Regions from separate parts of the Streptomyces sp. NPDC028289 genome, predicted to be linked through region 2. Evidence: riboswitches for the same ligand, from Rfam matches in the RefSeq annotation. Region 2 holds a riboswitch; each other region holds the start of a gene.
The links. Region 2 has a riboswitch for cyclic di-AMP ahead of ACZ4UV_RS30445 (C40 family peptidase). Riboswitches for the same ligand answer to the same signal wherever they lie in the genome.
Positions count from the first base shown of each region.

Region 1 (6,901 bases), on a different contig from region 2:
CTCCTCCAGGTCGTCTTCCACGCGCGGATCGCGGAGGAGGACCCGGACGCCCCCTTCTCGATCGACGACGTCGCGGGAGGCATCGTCGCCAAGCTCATCCACCGCCACCCGCACGTCTTCGGCGACGAGACCGCGTCGACGCCGGAGGAGGTCAAGGAGCACTGGCTGCGCACGAAGGCGGTGGAGAAGCGGCGCGCGTCCGTGACGGACGGGATACCCCTCGCCCAGCCGGGTCTCGCCCTGGCGGCGAAGCTGGCCTCCCGGGTGCGGACGGCCGGCCTCGAGGTGCCGCTGCCGCAGGCTCCGGGCATCGGGTACGAGCTGCTCGCCCTGGCGGCCCGCGCGGAGGCCGACGGCACCGACCCGGAGGCGGCCCTGCGTGCGGCGGCCCGGGCCTACCGGGACGCGGTGCGGGCGACGGAGGGAGTGGAGAAGTGACCCCGGTCGCCCCCGACCTCTTCACCTGGGAGTTCGCCGCGGACCCCTACCCCGCCTACGCCTGGCTGCGGGAGCACGAGCCCGTGCGGCGGACCCGGCTGCCCAGCGGGGTGGAGGCCTGGCTGGTCACGCGGTACGGGGACGCCAAGCAGGCCCTCGCCGACCCCCGTCTGTCCAAGAACCCGGCGCATCACGACGAGCCCGCGCACGCCAAGGGGAAGACCGGCATCCCCGGGGAGCGCAAGGCCGAGTTGATGACGCACCTGCTCAACATCGACCCGCCGGACCACACCCGGCTGCGGCGGCTGGTGAGCAAGGCGTTCACCCCGCGCCGGGTGGCCGAGTTCGCGCCGCGGGTCCGGGAGCTGACCGACCGGCTCATCGACGGGTTCGCGGAGCGGGGCGAGGCCGACCTCATCCACGAGTTCGCCTTCCCGCTCCCCATCTACGCCATCTGCGACCTGCTCGGCGTCCCGCCCGAGGACCAGGACGACTTCCGGGACTGGGCGGGGATGATGATCCGGCACGGGGGCGGGCCGCGGGGCGGGGTCGCGCGGTCGGTGAAGAAGATGCGCGGGTACCTGGCCGAGCTGATCCACCGGAAGCGGGAGGCGCTGCCCGCCGAGGCCGGTCCCGGCGAGGACCTCATCTCCGGGCTCATCCGGGCCTCGGACCACGGCGAGCACCTCACCGAGAACGAGGCCGCGGCCATGGCCTTCATCCTGTTGTTCGCGGGTTTCGAGACCACCGTCAACCTGATCGGCAACGGGACGTACGCGCTGCTCACCCACCCCGGGCAGCGGACACGTCTGCAGGAGTCCCTGGCCGCCGGTGAGCGCGGGCTGTTGGAGACCGGCGTCGAGGAACTGCTGCGCTACGACGGGCCGGTGGAGCTGGCCACCTGGCGGTTCGCCACCGAGCCGGTCGACATCGGCGGGCAGCGCATCGCGCCCGGCGACCCGGTCCTGGTCGTCCTGGCCGCGGCCGACCGGGACCCGGATCGGTTCGCCGAGCCGGACACCCTCGACCTCGCCCGGCGGGACAACCAGCACCTCGGCTACGGCCACGGCATCCACTACTGCCTCGGGGCCCCGCTCGCCCGCCTGGAGGGGCAGACCGCGCTCGCCGGCCTCCTCACCCGCCTCCCCGACCTGCGACTCGCGGTGGACGAGAGCGAGTTGCGGTGGCGCGGCGGGCTCATCATGCGCGGACTGCGCACCCTGCCCGTGGAGTTCACGCCGGCCGGTCGCTGAAGCCCCCCGCAGGCCCTCGCCGAGGCTTGTACCGGCCCGTGGGGGTAAAAGGTGACCGACGTTCAAGTCTGTGATCTTCACGTGATCTACGCGGCATTAACTTGTGACAAGTGATCGTCTGCCGATACGTTCACCCATCAGCGCGGCGCCCCTGCGGGAACCGTCGCGCCGGTCACCGCTGTCGCTCGAAAGGTTTCCGCATGCTCTCCGGGAACGGTCGTCACCGTCGCCCCCGCCAGGCTCCGGCACTCCTCGTCGCGGCCGGGGTGACCGGCTCCGCCATCGCCATCCCGCTCCTAGGCGCGGTGAACGCCAGCGCGGCCGACGGCTCGACCTGGGACCAGGTGGCCGAGTGCGAGAGCGGCGGCTCCTGGAGCGCCGACAACGGCACGGGCTACTACGGCGGCCTCCAGATGTCCCTGGACGACTGGAGCAAGTACGGGGGGCTGGAGTACGCCGGCACGCCGGACCAGGCGAGCCGTTCGCAGCAGATCGCGGTCGCCGAGAAGATACTCGCCGACCAGGGCACCAAGCCCTGGCGGACCTGCGCCCTGCTCGCCGGCCTCTCGTCCGACGACGCCTCGGTGAACGTCGACACGGGACTCGGCGACTCGGGCGATTCATCCGGTTCCTCCGACTCGTCTGACTCGTCCTCCGGACTGTCGGACTCGTCCTCCTCTTCCGGCTCCGACTCGTCTTCGGGCGCCACGGACTCCGGGAACGACTCCGCCGCCCCCTCTCCGAGTGCGAGTGCCGACGACGGCTCCAAGGGGGACAGTTCCAGCAAGTCCAACAAGACGGACAAGTCGGAATCCTCCGACTCCGACGCAGGCTCCGGCGCCTCGAAGGCGAGCGAGAGTCCCGTCACCTCCGGGATCGACGACTCGGACAATTCATGGCAGACCGGCGGCTCTTGGAGCCTGGTCGACACGGGAGCCGTCAGCAGCGGCGGCAAGCACCGCGGCGGCTCGGCGGACGAAAGCGTGACAAACGGTCAGAGTGTCACCTCCTCCGGCCGCCACGCCTCCCGCGATGCCGGCACCTACACCGTCCGCGACGGCGACACCCTTGCCTCCATCGCCGACTCCCTTGACCTCGACGGTGGATGGCGTGCGCTCTACGCCGCGAACAAGGCCGACATCGGCACCGACCCGAACGCCATCACCCCCGGTCAGACCCTGAAACTCGGCAGCGAATCGGACGAAAAGTAGCGGGAGTTGACGTCCCGCTTCGAGTTGAATGTCCGTTTTGGTGAAAGTGTGGGATGAGTCTCAGAAGCCCTGATCATCTTTGAAATTCACCTGATGGCCTGTTTACGGTCAAGGCCGCTCGTCACCACGAGCCCCGGCCGTCGCAACGCCGAGTCCTGCCAGCGGCCGCCCGGGAACAGTCGTCGCGTCATGCGCCGTAGGCAGGAGCGGGGGACCCAAGGTAAGTGCCGGGGCCGGTAGTTGAGGCTGCCGATCCGGCTCGGGGTGAAGCCGCGCACCGACACACGGTGTGCGGCCGGGCAACTCAACCGGCCCGAACCCGACAGCTCACCTCGCAGGCGTCGGTGAGGGGATCGATCCATGCTGTTCTCCGGCAAGGGCAAGCACCGTCGTCCGTCCAAGGCCGTCCGCGCCATCGCTGTCGCCGGTGTCACCGGCGTCGCCGTCGCCGCCCCGCTGATGGCGGCCGGCAGCGCCTCCGCCGCCACCGCCTCCGAGTGGGACGCCGTCGCCCAGTGCGAGTCCGGCGGCAACTGGGCCATCAACACCGGCAACGGCTACTACGGTGGTCTGCAGTTCTCCGCCTCCACCTGGGCCGCGTACGGCGGCACGCAGTACGCCGCGCAGGCCAACCAGGCCACCAAGGCGCAGCAGATCCAGATCGCCGAGAAGGTCCTCGCCGCCCAGGGCAAGGGGGCCTGGCCGGTCTGCGGCACGGGCCTGTCCAGCGCCACCTACACCGGCGGCAGCTCCAGCAGCTCCTCCGGCTCCAGCTCGTCGAGCAGCAGCACCAGCACCCGCTCGACCGACACCCAGGCCGCCTCCCGCTCCGCCGAGCGCCCGGCCGCCAAGAAGACCGTCACCACCCCGACCGGCAAGAAGGTCAAGAAGGGCGACGGCGAGTACAAGGTCGTCAAGGGCGACACCCTCAGCTCGATCGCCGAGAAGCACAAGGTCAAGGGCGGCTGGCAGGCGCTGTTCAAGCTGAACAAGGACATCGTCGACGACGCCGACTTCATCTACCCGGGCCAGCAGCTGCACCTGAAGTAGGGCACCTGACGCAGCGCGCGGCGCGGCCGCCGAAAGTATTGAGCGGCGCCCAGCTGAACCACAGCTCCCACACAGCCGTGGTCCCCATAGTGGAGACCACGTGAGGGTCACCCCCCGTCCCCCACAGGCCCCCGCTCCGGTGCGTTTTCCCCCGTACGCACCGGGGCGGGGTTTCTCTTTGCCGCCCCTTCCCGGCGCGCTTCTTGGCCCGCTCTTCTTCCGTTCTTCATCGGGACCCCCTTTGTTCCGCGCATGAACAATGAGTACCGTCTGTGTGTCCACGGGCCGGTCGGTCGTGCCGGCCGACGGCCCTCGGACGGTTAGGCTCTAGTCGCAAGGCTGAGCAAGGGCCGACGAGGCCCACGTGCGCCCCGCACAACCAGCGTCACATCCCAAGAAGGAGATGCTCGTGCCGTCCATCGACGTCGTCGTAGCCCGGGAAATCCTGGACTCCCGAGGCAACCCCACGGTCGAGGTCGAGGTCGGCCTCGACGACGGCAGCACGGGTCGTGCCGCCGTTCCGTCCGGCGCCTCCACCGGTGCCTTCGAGGCCATCGAGCTCCGTGACGGCGACCCCAACCGCTACCAGGGCAAGGGCGTCGAGAAGGCCGTCCTCGCCGTCATCGAGCAGATCGGCCCGGAGCTCGTCGGCTACGACGCCACCGAGCAGCGCCTGATCGACCAGGCCATGTTCGACCTGGACGCCACCGACAACAAGGGCTCGCTCGGCGCCAACGCCATCCTCGGTGTCTCCCTCGCCGTCGCGCACGCCGCCTCCGAGGCGTCCGACCTGCCGCTGTTCCGCTACCTCGGTGGCCCGAACGCGCACCTGCTGCCCGTCCCGATGATGAACATCCTCAACGGCGGCTCGCACGCGGACTCCAACGTCGACATCCAGGAGTTCATGATCGCCCCGATCGGCGCGGAGTCCTTCTCCGAGGCGCTGCGCTGGGGTGCCGAGGTCTACCACACCCTGAAGAAGGTCCTGAAGGGCAAGGGTCTGGCCACCGGCCTCGGCGACGAGGGCGGCTTCGCCCCGAACCTGGAGTCGAACCGCGCCGCGCTCGACCTCATCCTGGAGGCCATCAAGCAGGCCGGTTACGTCCCCGGCGAGCAGATCGCGCTCGCGCTCGACGTCGCCGCGTCCGAGTTCTACAAGGACGGCAAGTACGAGTTCGAGGGCAAGTCCCGCTCGGCCGCCGAGATGACCGAGTACTACGAGGAGCTCGTCGCCTCCTACCCGCTGGTCTCCATCGAGGACCCGCTGTTCGAGGACGACTGGGCGGGCTGGAAGGTCCTCACCGACAAGCTCGGCGACAAGGTGCAGATCGTCGGCGACGACCTGTTCGTCACCAACCCGGAGCGCCTGGCCCGCGGCATCGAGGAGGGCACCGCCAACGCCCTGCTGGTGAAGGTGAACCAGATCGGTTCGCTCACCGAGACCCTGGACGCCGTCGAGCTCGCCCAGCGCAACGGCTTCAAGTGCATGATGTCGCACCGCTCCGGCGAGACCGAGGACGTCACCATCGCCGACCTCGCCGTCGCCACCAACTGCGGCCAGATCAAGACCGGCGCCCCGGCCCGCTCCGAGCGCGTCGCCAAGTACAACCAGCTGCTGCGCATCGAGGAGATCCTCGACGACGCGGCGGTGTACGCGGGCCGCAGCGCGTTCCCCCGCTTCAAGGGCTGAGCCCGCTAGAGGGTAAGGCTTAGCCAGTCGTACGTACGTCCCCGTACCCGGTCCCGTACCGTGTCCGGGGACGTACGCACGTATCAGGGCGACCAGGGAGGCGGGGACATGGCCGTGAAGGACCGGGACCGGTTCTCCACCGCGACCAGGCTCAAGCTGCTCGGCGAGCAGACGGCTGCCCGGGTCTACCGTTCCCAGACCAGGCGCCAGGCCCGGCGCTCCCGGCTCACCGGCCGCGCCGCGCTGCTCGCGATCGTGCTGTGCACGATGGTCGTCGCGCTCGCCTATCCGATGCGGCAGTACGTCTCCCAGCGCGCCGAGATCTCCGACCTCGAACGGCAGCAGGAGCAGGCCCGGCAGCGGGTCGAGCAGCTGCGGGACCTCAAGGCGCGGTGGCAGGACGACGCGTACGCCGAGCAGCAGATCCGCGAGCGGCTGCACTACGTGATGCCGGGGGAGACCGGGTTCGTCGTGATCGACCCCGGTGCCGCCAAGCAGGCGCACGCCTACCTCGGGGCGGCCGACCGGCCCTGGTACGCGAACGTCTGGGACGGCGTCGACAAGTCCGACGCGTCCGACCAGTGAACCGACAGAAAGCCACGCAGAACACAGTCATGCAAACGCCTCCGCCCTCCACCCCGCGCACCGAGCCGACCGACGCGGACGTCGAGGCCTTCAAGCAGCAGCTCGGGCGGCCGCCGCGCGGGCTGCGGGCCATCGCGCACCGGTGCCCGTGCGGGCAGCCGGACGTCGTGGAGACCGCGCCGCGGCTGCCGGACGGGACGCCGTTCCCGACGCTGTACTACCTGACGTGCCCGAAGGCCGCGTCCGCCATCGGGACCCTCGAGGCCAACGGCGTGATGAAGGAGATGACGGCGCGGCTGGAGAGCGATCCGGAGCTGGCGGCGGCGTACCGGGCCGCCCACGAGGACTACATCCGGCGCCGGGACGAGATCGAGGAGCTGACGGGCTTTCCCAGCGCCGGGGGGATGCCGGACCGGGTGAAGTGCCTCCACGTCCTGGTGGCCCACTCGCTGGCCGCCGGCCCCGGCGTGAACCCGCTCGGCGACGAGGCGATCGCCATGCTGCCGGAGTGGTGGGCCAAGGGTGCCTGCGTGGTCACGGGCGAGTGACGTGCCGTCCAGGGGCCCCGCCCCCTGGACCCCCGAGGCCTTCGCCCACCCACCACCCGACTCGGTCCGCCGAGAAGGTGCCGCCCCGGCTCGGCTCGGTCCGCCGAGAAGTCACGAACAGAGAAG
Region 1 is NZ_JBVHTI010000007.1:648,480-655,380, forward strand. It holds gene ACZ4UV_RS36150 (nucleoside triphosphate pyrophosphohydrolase) at 1-438, shown strand, start outside; gene ACZ4UV_RS36155 (cytochrome P450 family protein) at 435-1,691, shown strand; gene ACZ4UV_RS36160 (transglycosylase family protein) at 1,892-2,902, shown strand; cyclic di-AMP (ydaO/yuaA leader) riboswitch at 3,085-3,258, shown strand; gene ACZ4UV_RS36165 (transglycosylase family protein) at 3,263-3,952, shown strand; gene eno (phosphopyruvate hydratase) at 4,356-5,642, shown strand; gene ACZ4UV_RS36175 (FtsB family cell division protein) at 5,751-6,227, shown strand; gene ACZ4UV_RS36180 (DUF501 domain-containing protein) at 6,257-6,775, shown strand.
Region 1: it holds a riboswitch for cyclic di-AMP, as region 2 does, so the genes downstream of both, ACZ4UV_RS36165 (transglycosylase family protein) here and ACZ4UV_RS30445 (C40 family peptidase) in region 2, are expected to answer to the same signal.

Region 2 (6,901 bases):
TTGTTGCCGCGCCGGGTCTCGATCGAGCCCTCGTCGTAGTCGATGTCCTCGGGATCGACGATGACCTCGATGTTCGGGGAGTGGTCGAGCTCGCGCAGCTCCATGGGGGAGAACTTCGCCTGCGCCGGGCCGCGGCGGCCGAAGACGTGCACTTCGAGGGCCTTGTTGGCCTTGAGGCCGTCGTGGACGTTCGGCGGGATCTCGGTCGGCAGCAGCTCGTCGGCGGTCTTGGCGAGGATGCGGGCCACGTCCAGGGCCACGTTGCCGACGCCGAGGACCGCGACCTTCTCCGCCTCCAGGGGCCAGGTGCGGGGCACGTCCGGGTGGCCGTCGTACCAGGAGACGAAGTCGGCGGCGCCGTACGAGCCGTCCAGCTCGATCCCGGGTATCCGCAGCTCGCGGTCGGCGGTCGCGCCGGTCGAGAAGATCACCGCGTCGTAGAAGGAGCGCAGGTCGTCGAGGCTGATGTCGGTCGGGTAGTCCACGTTGCCGAAGAGGCGGATCTGCGGCTTGTCGAGCACCTGGTGCAGGGCCGTGATGATGCCCTTGATGCGCGGGTGGTCGGGCGCGACGCCGTAGCGGATCAGGCCGAACGGGGCGGGCATCCGCTCGAAGAGGTCGATGGACACGCCGGGCTCGGCGGCCACCCCGGACTTGAGCAGGGCGTCGGCGGCGTAGATCCCGGCGGGGCCGGCTCCGACGATGGCTACCCGCAGGGGGCGCGGCATGATCAGGTTCCCTTCGAGTGAGGACAATCGATCTCGAACGGGAAGCCTAAACTAAGGCAGTCCTAAGTTAGTACGCGGGTCCGCTCTATGACCTCATAAGCCGATCTTATGACGTGTGTCGGGTCCGGCTTATGGCGTCCCGGACGTCATCGCGGCCTCCCGGTGCTTGGCGGGTGCCCGGCGCATGCACCACCCTGTCCTCTGCGGCGCACCGAGGCGCGGTGGCCGGAGGGCGAGGGGTGAGGGCGTGCAGGCACGCGGGGAGACGACCGTCGCGGTGACCGGCGGCAGCGGGTTCGTCGGGAGCCATCTGGTACGGCGGCTGCTGGAGCGCGGGTACCGGGTGCGCGCGACCGTCCGCCGCGCGTCCCGCGCGGCGAAGGTACGGCCCCTGTGGGAGCTTCAGGAGGCCTTCCCCGGCAGGCTCACCCTGTTCGAGGCCGACCTGCTCACGGACGGCTCCTTCGACACGGCCTTCCATGGCTGCGCGACCGTCTTCCACGTCGCCTCGCCGTTCCTGATGCCGGAGCGGATCAGGGACGGCCAACGGGACGTGGTGGACCCGGCGTTGCTCGGCACCCGCAACGTGCTCGGCAGCGTCGAGCGCACGCCGGAGGTGGATACCCTGGTCTTCACCTCCACCGTGGGCGCGATCTTCGGCGACTACGCCGACGTCCGCGGGATGGCCGGCGAGGTCCTGACGGAGAAGTACTTCAACACCACCAGCACGGTGGTGGACAACCCCTACCACTACGCCAAGACGGTCGCCGAGCGCGCCGCCTGGGACGCCGAAGCCGCCCAGGACCGCTGGCGCATGGTCTCGATCAACCCCGGCCTGATCCTGGGCCCCTCCCTCACCCCCGCCTCCGAGTCCGGCAGCCTCTTCCTGCTCGACGAGCTGTTCAAGGGCTACTTCTGCTACGGGGCCCCGGACTTCAGCTTCACCACCGCGGACGTCCGCGACGTGGCCGACGCGCACATCGCGGCGGCGGAGAACCCGGTGGCCAGGGGCCGATACATCGTGGCCAACGAGACGATGACGTCGTTCCACGAGATGTCCCGGATCATCCGCACCCGCCACCCCTGGGACCCACGCCTGCCGCGCACCGCGCTCCCGCACGGCCCGGTACGGGTCCTCGGCCCGCTCTTCGGCCTCACCCAGGACTACATACGCAAGCACCTCGGCATCCGCTTCCGCGTCGACAACGGCCGCAGCGTCCACGAACTGGGTCTTGCCTACCGGCCCGTCGAGGAGACCCTCCTGGACCACCACGAGAGCTGGCGCACGCGGCGGCGGAGGGTCTGAGCCCGACGGCCGGGGGGCACAGGGGGGTCAGGCCGGGCGGATCACGCGGTGGATCGCCGACTCCCCGGCGTTGTAGATCGACTCCTCGCGGATGAGCGCCCCGGGGCTCGGCGCGTGCACCATCGTGCCGCCGCCCGCGTAGATCCCGACGTGACTGTCGTCGTCGAAGAAGAAGACCAGGTCACCGGGTTCGACGGCGGCCAGCGTGATCGGCGTGCCGGCCAGCGTCTGCTCCTGCGCGGTACGCGGCAGCGTGACACCGGCGGCGCGCCAGGCGGCCTGGGTCAGGCTGGAGGCGTCGTACGCCCCCGGCCCGGTGGCTCCCCAGACACACGGCCGGCCGATCTGCTCCCGGGCGAACGCCAGCGCCTTCATGGCCTTGCCCGGCTCGGCCCCGACGCCCGGCTGGACGAAGGCACCGGGTTCGGCGTAGGCGCCGGGCGCGGCTGCGGTGGGCGCCGGGGCGGGGACCTGCGGGGGTGCGGTCGGCAGGGGCGTGGTGGGGAGCGGGGCGGTGAAGACCGGGGCCGGGGCGGCGGCGGTCATCGCCATGGCCGGCGCGGGCGCCGCCATCGCCTCGGGCGCCGCGGTCATGGCCATCGGCGCCGCGGCCATCGCCGGGGCCGGGGGTGCCGCCATCGGCGCTGCCATGGGGGCAGCCATCGGTGCCGCCGCGGGTGCTGCCATGGGGGCCGCCATCGGTGCCCCCGCCGGCGCGGGCATCGGCGCGGGCATCGGCGTGGGCATCGCGGCGGCGGGCGCTGCCATCGCCGTGGGCATGGCCATGGTGGCCGCGTAGGCGTAGGCACCGTCGGCGGGCTGCATGCCTGCCGCGTAGGCGTAGGCGTAGGCATCGTCGGCGGGCTGCAGGCCAGCCGCGTAGGCGCCGGACATGTCGGCGGCGGGGGCCGCGGCGAAGGGAGCGGCCGGTGGCATGGCGGCCATGGGCGCCGCGGGGGCCGCCGTGGTGTACGCGCCGATGCCGTAGGCGGTGTCGGCCGTGACCGGCGGTACGTCCGGGTAGGCGGCGGCCGCGTTCGGCGACATGACCCGGAAGCCGCCGGGGTCCATCGGGCCGGGGGCCGGGGCGGGAGCGGCCGCGGGAACGGCGGGCGCCGCCGTCGGGAAGGCGCCGCTGTTCGTGGGGGCGGTGGTCGGGAACGCGCCCGTGTCCGTGGGAGCCGCCGTCGGGAAGAAGCTCGTGCTCGCCATGGGGTCCACGGTCGGCAGGACGCTCGTGCTCGCCATGGGGTCGGCAGTCGGGAAGGCGCCCGCGTCGGCCGGGGTCGGCATCGGGAACGAACCCGTGGCACCCGGCGTCATGATGCGGAAGGAGCCGGTGTCCCCCGGGGACGGTGCCGGGGCCTGGGCGGCGCCCGCGTCCATGGCGGGCGCGCTCTGGTAGGTTCCGCCGCCCGAGCCGCCCGGGGTCATGACGCGGAAGCCGCCCGAGTCCGCCGAGGCCCGGGTCGGGGCGCTGTCGGCACCCCCCGGGGTCATGATGCGGAAGGTCCCGGTGTCCGACGGGGACACGATCGGGATGCCGCCCGTCTCGGTCACCGCCGGGAGCGCGCGGGTGGCGGCGGGGGAGTCGGTCCGGAAGGAGCCGCTGCCGGAGCGCTGGTTCGGTATGCCGGCGGCGGGAGCCTGCCACGGCTGCGCCGGGGCCTGGCGCTCGGGCGTCGGCCAGGGGCTGGGCGCCGGTGGAGCGGCCTGGGCGGCGGGGGCCGGGGCCGCGTCGAGGGCGGCGATCGCGCGCTGCCCGGTGCGCTGGGACAGCACCTCGCGCGCCTTGGCGAGCTTGAGCTGGTTCTTGGTCTTCGAGGTACCCGGCGTGGGCCGCTGCGGCCCGGCGGCGGGCAGCGCCCGCGGCGCACCCGAAGACCCCGCGGGCAGCGCCGCGGCGGGCCCCGCCGTCAGCTCCAGCTTCGGGCGCGCCGGCAGTTCACGGACGACCTCGATCTCGCTCTGCGCGGACGGTCCCGCGGTCAGCTCCAGCCGGGCCGGGCCGGAGTCCTCCAGCTGGCCGAGCAGGTCGGCGGCCATGGCGCTGACGGGCCGGCGCGGGCCGGGGCGGGCGGGCTGCCGGTCGGTGGGCAGCGCGGCCGGAACGCTCGGCCCCAGCTTCGAACGTGCTCCCTCGAACCACTCACGGGCGATGTTGTCCAGGCCCGGGTCGTCGCGCCGGGGCCGCTTGAACAGCGGGACACCGCGTGAGCGCGAGCCCCCGCTCAACGCACGCGTGGCGTTGTAGTTCCCGGTGGCGTTCTCGGCCTGGTCGTAGAGGCTGTCGATCCGCTGTCGAACCTCGTCACGGCTCTCGGGCGCCATTGAGGGGTCGTGCTCCTTCCGTACTCCGCCTACCGGGTTAGCTGTCGGGTTCGGGCGGTGGAATCCGGAAGGCATGCCCTACGGCCCTTGTCCTCGCGGACGGCGGCCGATTCACCCCAGTGGTTCGGTTGGGTCCCCGGCTCCGGATCCGCCCCTGAGGGGCACCGGACTCGGCGGAGGCCGCGCGGCCCGACGGGATTCGCCGGGGGGAGCCGAGCGGCTTGCCCGTCAACTTAGCCAACTTGTGTCACTCGTGTGAAGGTTGAAGTGGCTAATGTCCGATACGTATTTGTGATGTTCGTCGTAGCGTTCGGAACTCGACCGTACGGAACGGCATTTCGCGCGCATCCATTGCATTCGCAGGGTCACCGGGGCGTTGCCGTCGGTCGCGTTCCTCCTGTTCCGGGACACCCGCTTCCTGTGAGGTCACCGTGAATTCGCGGGTCTGTTGAACGCGGTGGTGCCGTGAGCCGTATAGGGCGGGGGATTTCCATGCCCGGCCGCCCACGACACAGGGGAACGACCTTGAGACGCAACAGGCGCAGACGCCCGACCGGCGCACAGCGCGCGACCTTCGCAGCGGTCGCCCTGATGCTCGGCGGCGCAGGACTGGTGGCGGTGAACGTCTATGCCTCGGCCACCGAGGGCGGCGGGGACCAGCAGGGGCAGGTCGCCACCGGCCAGGTGCTGTCCGCGCCCACGGTCTACTGCCCCGACGTCGGCAGCCGGCTGACCTCGGTACCGGACGGGGCCCGGGCCGACGTCGACGGTGAACTCGCCCGGATGGACCAGCAGATCGCCGTCGCCTACCAGCAACTCACCGAGCACGCCGCCGAGATCGAGCAGAACCCGGCCTTCGCCGACCAGGCGATCATCGGCCCGCTGAAGGAGCAGCGGTCCGCGTCGCTCCAGCGCATCGCCGAAGCCATCGGCCGCGAGGGCGACCGTCCGCAGGGCCTGGACGACCTCGCCGCCTGCACCCTGCGCTCGTCGAACCAGGGTGACGGGCAGTCAGCGGCACCGCAGGGCGGTGCCACGCCGAGCCAGAGCGGCCAGGGCAGCGCCGCACCGAGCCAGGGCACCGGCGCCGGCGGCCAGGGCGGCAACGGCCCGGTCGCCGCCGACTACGCGGACATCACCTCCGTCCAGCCCGACGTCACCACCCCGGCCGAGCGGCCCGGCGGCTCCAGCGGCACCTTCAGCTCCAGCTGCGGCGTCAACGCGAACGGACTGTTCAACTCGGACAACGTGATCGTCGCGCCCGGGGTCTCCAACGGCGCCCACCACTTCCACGACTACATCGGCAACCAGTCCAACAACGCCTTCGCCAGCGACCAGGACCTCGCGAACGCCGACACCAGCTGCGCGGACCAGGGTGACAAGTCCACGTACTACTGGCCCGTGCTGCGGCTGCAGAACGGCAAGCAGGAGCGGGACGCCGACAAGCCGGGCGGCGGCACCGAGGGCAACGCCGGGCAGATCGTCACGGCGAAGGAGGTCACGCTGACCTTCGAGGGCAACCCGACCTCCAAGGTCACCGAGATGCCGCGGCTGCTGCGCATCATCACCGGTGACGCCAAGGCGTTTGTCAACGGCCCGGCCAACGCCAACGCCTCCTGGAGCTGCACCGGTTACGAGAACCGGCAGCTCAAGGACAAGTACCCGCTCTGCCCCTCGGGCAGCGACGTCGTGCGCACGTTCAGGTTCCAGAGCTGCTGGGACGGCCGGAACATCGACAGCGCCAACCACCGCACCCACGTGGCGTTCGAGGCCCCCGACGGCAGCTGCCCGGCCGGATTCCAGGCCATCCCGCAGCTGGTGCAGCGCATCGTCTACGCCGTGGACGCGCCGAGCCTCCAGGACGGCGGCCGTACGGTCCCGCTGTTCGCGGTCGACTCGTTCCCCGAGCAGCTGCACAAGCCGGTCACCGACCACGGCGACTTCATCAACGTCTTCGACGAGGGCCTGATGCGGAAGATGGTCGACTGCATCAACTCCGGCCGGACCTGCGGGGCCGGGGCCGACGAGCAGCCGCCGTCGCAGAGCGCGGCGCCATCCGAGCCGTCCGAGCCGAGCGGGACCGCGAGCCCGGTCACGCCGCCGGCCGAGTCGCAGAGCGCCGAGCCGTCCGAGCCGGCGACCGAGCAGCCGTCGTCCGAGCCACCGGTCGGCACCCCGGCCACGCAGACCGCCACCGCCACCGCCACCGCTCCGGGCTCCGGCGGCACCGGGCTGCCGAGGGTCTACGCGACCGCGTCGCCGAAGAGGACGTCGACCACCAAGTCGTCGGGCGGCGGTGTGATCAGCGAGCCGACGCAGCGGCCCGACACCGAGGCACCGACCGCCGGTGACTCCGCCGCGCCGACCGGCACCGCGGTCGCCGCCCCGGCCGGCCAGGAGACCCCGGCCACCGGTTCCGGGACGGAGCCCCAGACCGAACCCCAGGCCGTCCAGGGCGGTCTCGCCGAGACCGGCGCCCACCTGTGGCCCGCCGTCTTCGGCGGCCTGCTGCTGGCCGGCGGGGCCGCGTTGCTCT
Region 2 is NZ_JBVHTI010000006.1:269,247-276,147, forward strand. It holds gene ACZ4UV_RS30435 (FAD-dependent oxidoreductase) at 1-728, opposite strand, end outside; gene ACZ4UV_RS30440 (NAD-dependent epimerase/dehydratase family protein) at 976-2,034, shown strand; gene ACZ4UV_RS30445 (C40 family peptidase) at 2,062-4,365, opposite strand; cyclic di-AMP (ydaO/yuaA leader) riboswitch at 4,376-4,551, opposite strand; gene ACZ4UV_RS30450 (DUF1996 domain-containing protein) at 4,957-6,901, shown strand, end outside.

Region 3 (6,901 bases), on a different contig from region 2:
GGCCTGCCTGAGCAGCGCGGACACCGTGGCGTGCGGCAGCCGCGTCGCCCGTACCGCGTGGCCCGGGGGCGCCTGCCCCGCCCCCTGCACCACGACCAGCGGCTTCGCCGCTCCCGTCCGCCGGGCGAGACGCGTGAACTTGCGCGGGTTGCCGATGGACTCCAGGTACATGAGGACGACGTCCGTCTCGGGGTCGTCGTACCAGTACTGGAGGACGTCGTTGCCGGAGACGTCCGCGCGGTTGCCGGAGGAGACGAAGGTGGAGACGCCCGTGGTGCCGGTGACGCCGCCGCCGCGCCGGTGCAGCCGGGAGAGCAGGGCGATGCCGATGGCGCCGGACTGGGCGAACAGGCCGATGCGGCCGGGGCGGGGCATCTCGGGTGCGAGGGAGGCGTTCAGCCGGACGTCGGCCGCGGTGTTGATGATCCCGAAGGCGTTGGGGCCGATGATGCGCATGCCGTACGTGCGGGCCTGCCGCACGAGCGCGCGCTGGCGCTCCCTGCCGTCGGGACCGCTCTCCGCGTACCCGGCGGCCAGGACGACGAGACCCTGGACGCCGTGCTCGCCGCACTCGGTGACGACCTCGGGGACGTGCTCGGCCGGTACGGCGACCACGGCGAGGTCGACAGGCCCGCCGATGTCCCGCACGGAGCGGTGCGCGGGCACCCCGTCGACCTCCTTGAGGTCGTCCGGGAAGGCTTGGTTCACGGCGTGCAGGCGGCCGGTGAAGCCGGCGTCCCGCAGGTTGCCGAGGACGCTGCGGCCGACCCCGCCGGGCGCGCGGCCGACGCCGATCACGGCCACGGACCCCGGTGCCAGCAGGCGTCGTACCGAACGGGCCTCCGCACGCTGCTCGCGGGCGCGCTGCACGGCGAGGGAGCGGTCCGTGGGCTCCAGGTCGAACTCAAGACGCACGACGCCGTCCTCGAAGCTGCGCTTCTGGGTGTAGCCGGCGTCCATGAACACCTTGATCATCTTGGTGTTGGCGGGCAGCACCTCGGCGGCGAAGCGGCGGATCCCGCGCTCGCGGGCGACGGCCGCGATGTGCTCAAGGAGGGCGGAGGCGACGCCCCGGCCCTGGTGGGCGTCCTGGACGAGGAAGGCGACCTCGGCCTCGTCGGCGGGCGCGGAGGCGGGCGTCCCGTCGGCGCCAATGCGGTCATAGCGTACGGTTGCGATGAACTCGCCGCCGATGGTGGCCGCGAGTCCCACCCTGTCCACAAAGTCGTGGTGCGTGAAGCGGTGGACGTCCTTGGCGGAGAGCCTGGGGTAGGGCGCGAAGAAGCGGTAGTACTTCGACTCGTCCGAGACCTGCTCGTAGAAGCTGACCAGGCGCTCGGCGTCATCAACGGTGATGGGCCGGATGCGCGCGGTACCCCCGTCGCGCAGCACCACGTCAGCCTCCCAGTGGGACGGGTACTCGTGCCGGTCCTGCGGGTCCGCCGGGGTCTGCATGGGCCCCAGAGTACGGCTCGCGTCCGACAACGGCGCGAGGCAGTCTGTGGAGGACGGACGTCGGACCGAGGCCGCGGTCCGACGACACACCCGGAGGGGTTCACGCGCCCTCCGGGCATGCTTCACGATATGGGAAACTGGTCTAGACAACCCTGAACACCGAAGGGCAGCATCACATGGCTGAGCGCCGCGTCAACGTCGGCTGGGCCGAGGGCCTCCACGCCCGCCCCGCTTCCATCTTCGTCCGGGCCGCCACGGCCGCAGGTATCCCGGTGACGATCGCCAAGGCCGACGGCAACCCCGTCAACGCGGCCTCCATGCTGGCTGTCCTGGGGCTGGGCGCCCAGGGTGGGGAGGAGATCGTCCTCGCCTCCGACGCCGAGGGCGCCGACGCCGCCCTCGACCGCCTGGCCAAGCTGGTCGCCGAGGGTCTCGAGGAGCTCCCCGAGACCGTCTGAGCGCCCGACGCCCGCACGGTCCGAGGCCGCGCCACTCCCTCGGGGGTGGCGCGGCCTCGCCGCGTTCCCGCCGCCCCACCCGGGCCGGCCGTCACATGCCGCAATTCCATGACAGCCGCACATGACTTCGCGACGGGGCCGCCCATGGCTTTACGACGACCCCGTCCCGGAGTTTGTGAAGACCCGGACGCCCGGCTTTACCGCGCGCACACGAAAGAAGCGCGACCGCTAATTCCTGGCGCGCGTGAATTCGGGCACGGAAAACAGCCCCCGCCGAATAACACCTCTTTGTATACGGCGCGCGTGTTAATGCCGCAGGCCCGACATGTTTACGGGGTGTTGCGAAGTCCTCACGCCGTTCGCCCGTTCGGTGGCGCCGGGAAAGCGCAGCCGGTGGGAGACCGTCGAGCGCTCGGTGTGCAGGGCCGTGATCGCCCGGGCGCGGTCGCCGTCGCCGCGCGCCACGGCGTCCACGATGGCGCCGTGCTCCGTCCAGGACTCCACGGGGTTGGCCGGCGTCTCCACGGTGTACATCCAGGCGATCTTGTGGCGGAGCTGGGTGAGCGTCGAGGTCAGGGCGTGGCTGCCGGAGGCCTGCGCAAGGGTCTCGTGGAACCAGCCGCCCAGCGAGCGCAGGTCCTCGCTGTTGCCCCGCCTGGCCCGCTCCTGCCCCAGCCTGACCAGTCCGCGCAGCACCTTGAGGTGGGCCTCGGTGCGGCGCTGGGCGGCCCGGGAGGCGCCGAGCGGCTCCAGGAGCATGCGCATCTCCAGCAGGTCGGCGGCCTCCTGCTCGGTCGGTTCGGCCACGCACGCGCCCGCGTGCCGGCGCGTCACTACGAAGCCCTCGGCCTCCAGGGTGCGCAGGGCCTCACGGACGGGGACGCGCGAGACCCCGTAACGGCGGGCCAGGAGTTCCTCGGTGAGCCGGCTGCCGCGCTCGTAGACACCCGCGACGATGTCGTCCCGGATCGCCGTGCATACCGAGTGCGCCGGAATACGCATGTCCGACCTCCGCCTTAATCCCCGTGAAACGCCGCCGAGTGGCGCCCGTTCCGTGACTCTATTGCAATGAGCCGGAATTTCCGACGGGGGGCCGGAATCCAGGGATATATTTTGGACAGCGGGGGCACGAAAACGACGAAAGCCCCGGCACTGAGGCCGGGGCTTCGGAAGATCTCACGGGTTGTCGCCGGGCTGGCAGCGTGTTGCCATGCCGGGTTCGCCTCGGTGGCCGGGTGCGGGCGCGTGGGGGTTGCTCGCGCAGTTCCCCGCGCCCCTTCAGGGGCGCTGCGCGTGACGCCCCTGAAAGGGGCGCGGGGAACTGCGCGACCGGCCACGACACACCCGCACCCCTGGCACGCACCGCAACCACGTCGGTCCCGGCGCGACGCCCGTCCCGCTCCCGTCAGACGTTCACGCCGTGCTTGCGGAGGTAGGCGACCGGGTCGACGTCGGAGCCGTACTCGGGGGTCGTGCGGGCCTCGAAGTGGAGGTGGGGGCCGGTCGTGTTGCCGGTCGCGCCGGACAGACCTATCTGCTGGCCCGGGGTGACCTTCTGGCCCACCGAGACGCCGATGGACGACAGGTGGCCGTACTGGGTGTACATGCCGTCGGCCATCTTGATGACGATCTCGTTGCCGTACGCCCCGCCCCAGCCCGTGGAGACGACCGTGCCGGTGCCGACGGCGTGCACGACCGTACCGCTCGCGGCGTGGAAGTCGATGCCGGTGTGGGCGCCCGAGGACCACAGGGAGCCGCCGGTCTTGTAGCCGGTGGAGACGTAGGAGTCGCTGATCGGCGCGACGAAGGTGTTGAGGCGCTTGCGCTCGGCCTCGCGGGCGGCGCGTACCTTGGCCGCGCGCTCCTTTGCGGCCTGCTCCGCGGCCTTCTTGCGGGCGGCCTCCTCGGCCGCCTTGCGCTCGGCGACCGCCTTCTGGGCGGCGGCCTGGGCGTCGATCTGCTCGGCGACGGAGTCACTGATCGTGATGACCGGGGTGAGGCCGGTCTGCTCGACGGAGTTCTCGGCGGCGAGCGCCGGAGCGGCGGAGACGGTGCCGATGACACCCGTGGTGGTGAGGGCCGCGATACCGGCGGCCTGCGCGGTGGTGCGCTTCACCCGGCCGGGACGACGGTGCTTCCCGGAGGCGCACATGAACGCCATGTAGAGGCTGGTCCTTTCCTTCCCTCTCGCCTACCGGGTTAGCTGACGGGTTCGGAGCAGGAAGGTCTCCTACGGGCCCCCTCGCGACACGCGCGGGCGCCCGATTCACCCCAGGGACTGCGTGGGTCCCCGGCTCCCCTGGCTCGCGCCGTACGGGGACTCGGCGATGGCTGTCCGGTGCCGCGGACGCGGCGCGATGCCTGACGGACAGCCCGGAAGAACCTACGAGGGCCCGCCTTCAATGCTCAAACGGAACCCTGTTTTTGTCGCGCATCCCACAGGGCAGACAGGCAACCTCCACCCCAATTCGGACATTCCAGAGCCCTGGTGACCGGGTGGTCACCAGGGCTCCGCACACGCGCGTGCCGCTACTCGGCGGCGACGACCGTGACTTCGCCGATCCCGAGCGCCTCGACGGGCTCCTTGATCTGTGCCGCGTCCCCGACGAGGACGGTCACCAGGCGGTCCACCGGGAAGGCGTTCACGACCGCCGCGGTGGCCTCCACGGTGCCCGTGTTGGCGAGTTGCCGGTACAGCGTGGCCTGGAAGTCGTCGGGCAGGTGCTGCTCGACCTGGTCGGCCAGGGTGCCGGCGACGGCCGCCGCCGTCTCGTACTTGAGCGGAGCCACCCCGACGAGGTTCTGCACGGCCACGTCGCGCTCGGCGTCCGTGAGGCCCTCGGCGGCGAGCGTGCGCAGCACCGTCCACAGGTCCAGCAGGGCCGGGCCGGTGTTCGGGGTGTCCACCGAGCCGCTGATGGCCAGCATGGACGCGCCGGTGCCGTCGGGAGCGGACCGCAGGACCTGCCCGAAGGAACGGACGCCGTAGGTGTAGCCCTTCTCCTCGCGCAGGACGCGGTCCAGGCGGGAGGTGAGGGTGCCGCCCAGGCAGTAGGTGCCGAGCACCTGGGCGGGCCAGACGCGGTCGTGCCGGTCGGAGCCGACGCGGCCGATGAGGAGCTGGGTCTGGACGGCGCCGGGGCGGTCCACGATCACGACCCGGCCGGTGTCGTCGGCGGTCACCGGCGGGACCGGGCGGGGCTGCGCGGTGGAGCCGCGCCAGGCGCCCAGGGTCTCGCCGAGCAGCTCGTCCAGGTCGATGCCGGTCAGGTCGCCGACGACGACCGCGGTGGCCGTGGCGGGCCGGACGTGCCGGTCGTAGAACGCGCGGACGGCGGCCGCGTCGATCTTCTCGACGGTGTCCTCGGTGCCCTGGCGGGGACGGGACATCCGCGCGGTCGACGGGAACAGCTCCTTGTAGAGCTCCTTGGCGGCCCGGCGGCTGGGGTTGGCCAGCTCGTGCGGGATCTCGTCGAGGCGGTTGCGGACCAGCCGCTCGACCTCGCTCTCGGCGAAGGCGGGCGCCCTCAGGGCGTCGGAGAGCAGCCCGAGGCCCTTGGCCAGCCGGGAGGCGGGGACCTCCAGGCTGACGCGGACGCCGGGGTGGTCGGCGTGCGCGTCGAGGGTGGCACCGGCCCGCTCCAGCTCGGCGGCGTACTCCTCGGCCGCGTGCTTGTCGGTGCCCTCGGAGAAGGCGCGCGCCATGATCGTGGCGACGCCGTCCAGGCCGGCCGGCTCGGCGTCCAGGGGCGCGTCCAGGAGCACCTCGACGGCGACGACCTGCTGGCCGGGGCGGTGGCAGCGCAGCACGGTCAGGCCGTTGTCCAGGGTGGCGCGCTCGGGGGCCGGGAACGCCCAGGGCCTGGCCTCGCCCGGCTGCGGCTGGGGGTGGAAGTCCATGGTGGCGAGCTCGGTCACTTGGCCGTCTCCTCGTTCTCGTTGCCGGCCTCTACGGTCGCTTCCTGCTCCGGGTCCTCGCCGCGCCCCGCCTCCTGGGTGTGCTCCGCGGACTCCGCGGACAGCGGCTCGTAGACGAGCACCGCGCGGTTGTCGGGGCGCAGGCGGGCCTTGGCGACCTCCTGGACCTCCTCCGGGGTGACCGTCAGGACGCGCTGGACGGCGGTCAGGGCGAGCTGCGGGTCGCCGAACAGGACGGCGAAGCGGCACAGTTCGTCGGCGCGGCCCGCGACGGTGCCGAGCCGGTCCAGCCACTCGCGCTCCAACTGGGCCTGGGCGCGCTCCATCTCCTCGGGCGTCGGGCCCTCCTCGGCGAACCGGGCGAGCTCCTCGTCGATGGCGGCCTCGATGACCGGCACCTCGACGTCACCGGAGGTCTTCACGTCCAGCCAGCCCAGCGAGGGCGCCCCGGCGAGCCGGAGCAGGCCGAAGCCGGCCGCGACCGCCGTACGGTCGCGCCGTACCAGGCGGTTGTAGAGGCGGGAGGACTCGCCGCCGCCGAGGACGGTGAGGGCCAGGTCGGCCGCGTCGCTCACGCGCGTGCCGTCCTCCGGGAGCCGGTAGGCGGCCATCAGCGCCCGCGCGGGGACCTCCTCCACGACGACCTCGCGCAGCTGCTCGCCGATGATGTCGGGCAGCGAGCCGTCGCGCGGGGTGGGCTTGCCGTCGTGCGCCGGGATGGAGCCGAAGTACTTCTCGATCCACGCGAGGGTCTGCTCCGGGTCGATGTCGCCGACGACGGAGAGCACCGCGTTGTTGGGCGCGTAGTAGGTGCGGAAGAACGCGCGCGCGTCCTCCAGGGTGGCCGCGTCCAGGTCCGCCATCGAGCCGATCGGCGTGTGGTGGTAGGGGTGGCCCTCCGGGTAGGCGAGCGCGGTCAGCTTCTCGAAGGCCGTGCCGTAGGGCACGTTGTCGTAGCGCTGGCGGCGCTCGTTCTTGACGACGTCGCGCTGGTTCTCCATGGACTCGTCGTCGAGGGCGGCGAGCAGCGAGCCCATGCGGTCGGCCTCCAGCCAGAGCGCGAGCTCCAG
Region 3 is NZ_JBVHTI010000009.1:557,899-564,799, forward strand. It holds gene ACZ4UV_RS42280 (bifunctional acetate--CoA ligase family protein/GNAT family N-acetyltransferase) at 1-1,455, opposite strand, end outside; gene ACZ4UV_RS42285 (HPr family phosphocarrier protein) at 1,632-1,913, shown strand; gene ACZ4UV_RS42290 (GntR family transcriptional regulator) at 2,220-2,915, opposite strand; gene ACZ4UV_RS42295 (M23 family metallopeptidase) at 3,319-4,074, opposite strand; cyclic di-AMP (ydaO/yuaA leader) riboswitch at 4,087-4,250, opposite strand; gene ACZ4UV_RS42300 (M16 family metallopeptidase) at 4,443-5,831, opposite strand; gene ACZ4UV_RS42305 (M16 family metallopeptidase) at 5,828-6,901, opposite strand, start outside.
Region 3: it holds a riboswitch for cyclic di-AMP, as region 2 does, so the genes downstream of both, ACZ4UV_RS42295 (M23 family metallopeptidase) here and ACZ4UV_RS30445 (C40 family peptidase) in region 2, are expected to answer to the same signal.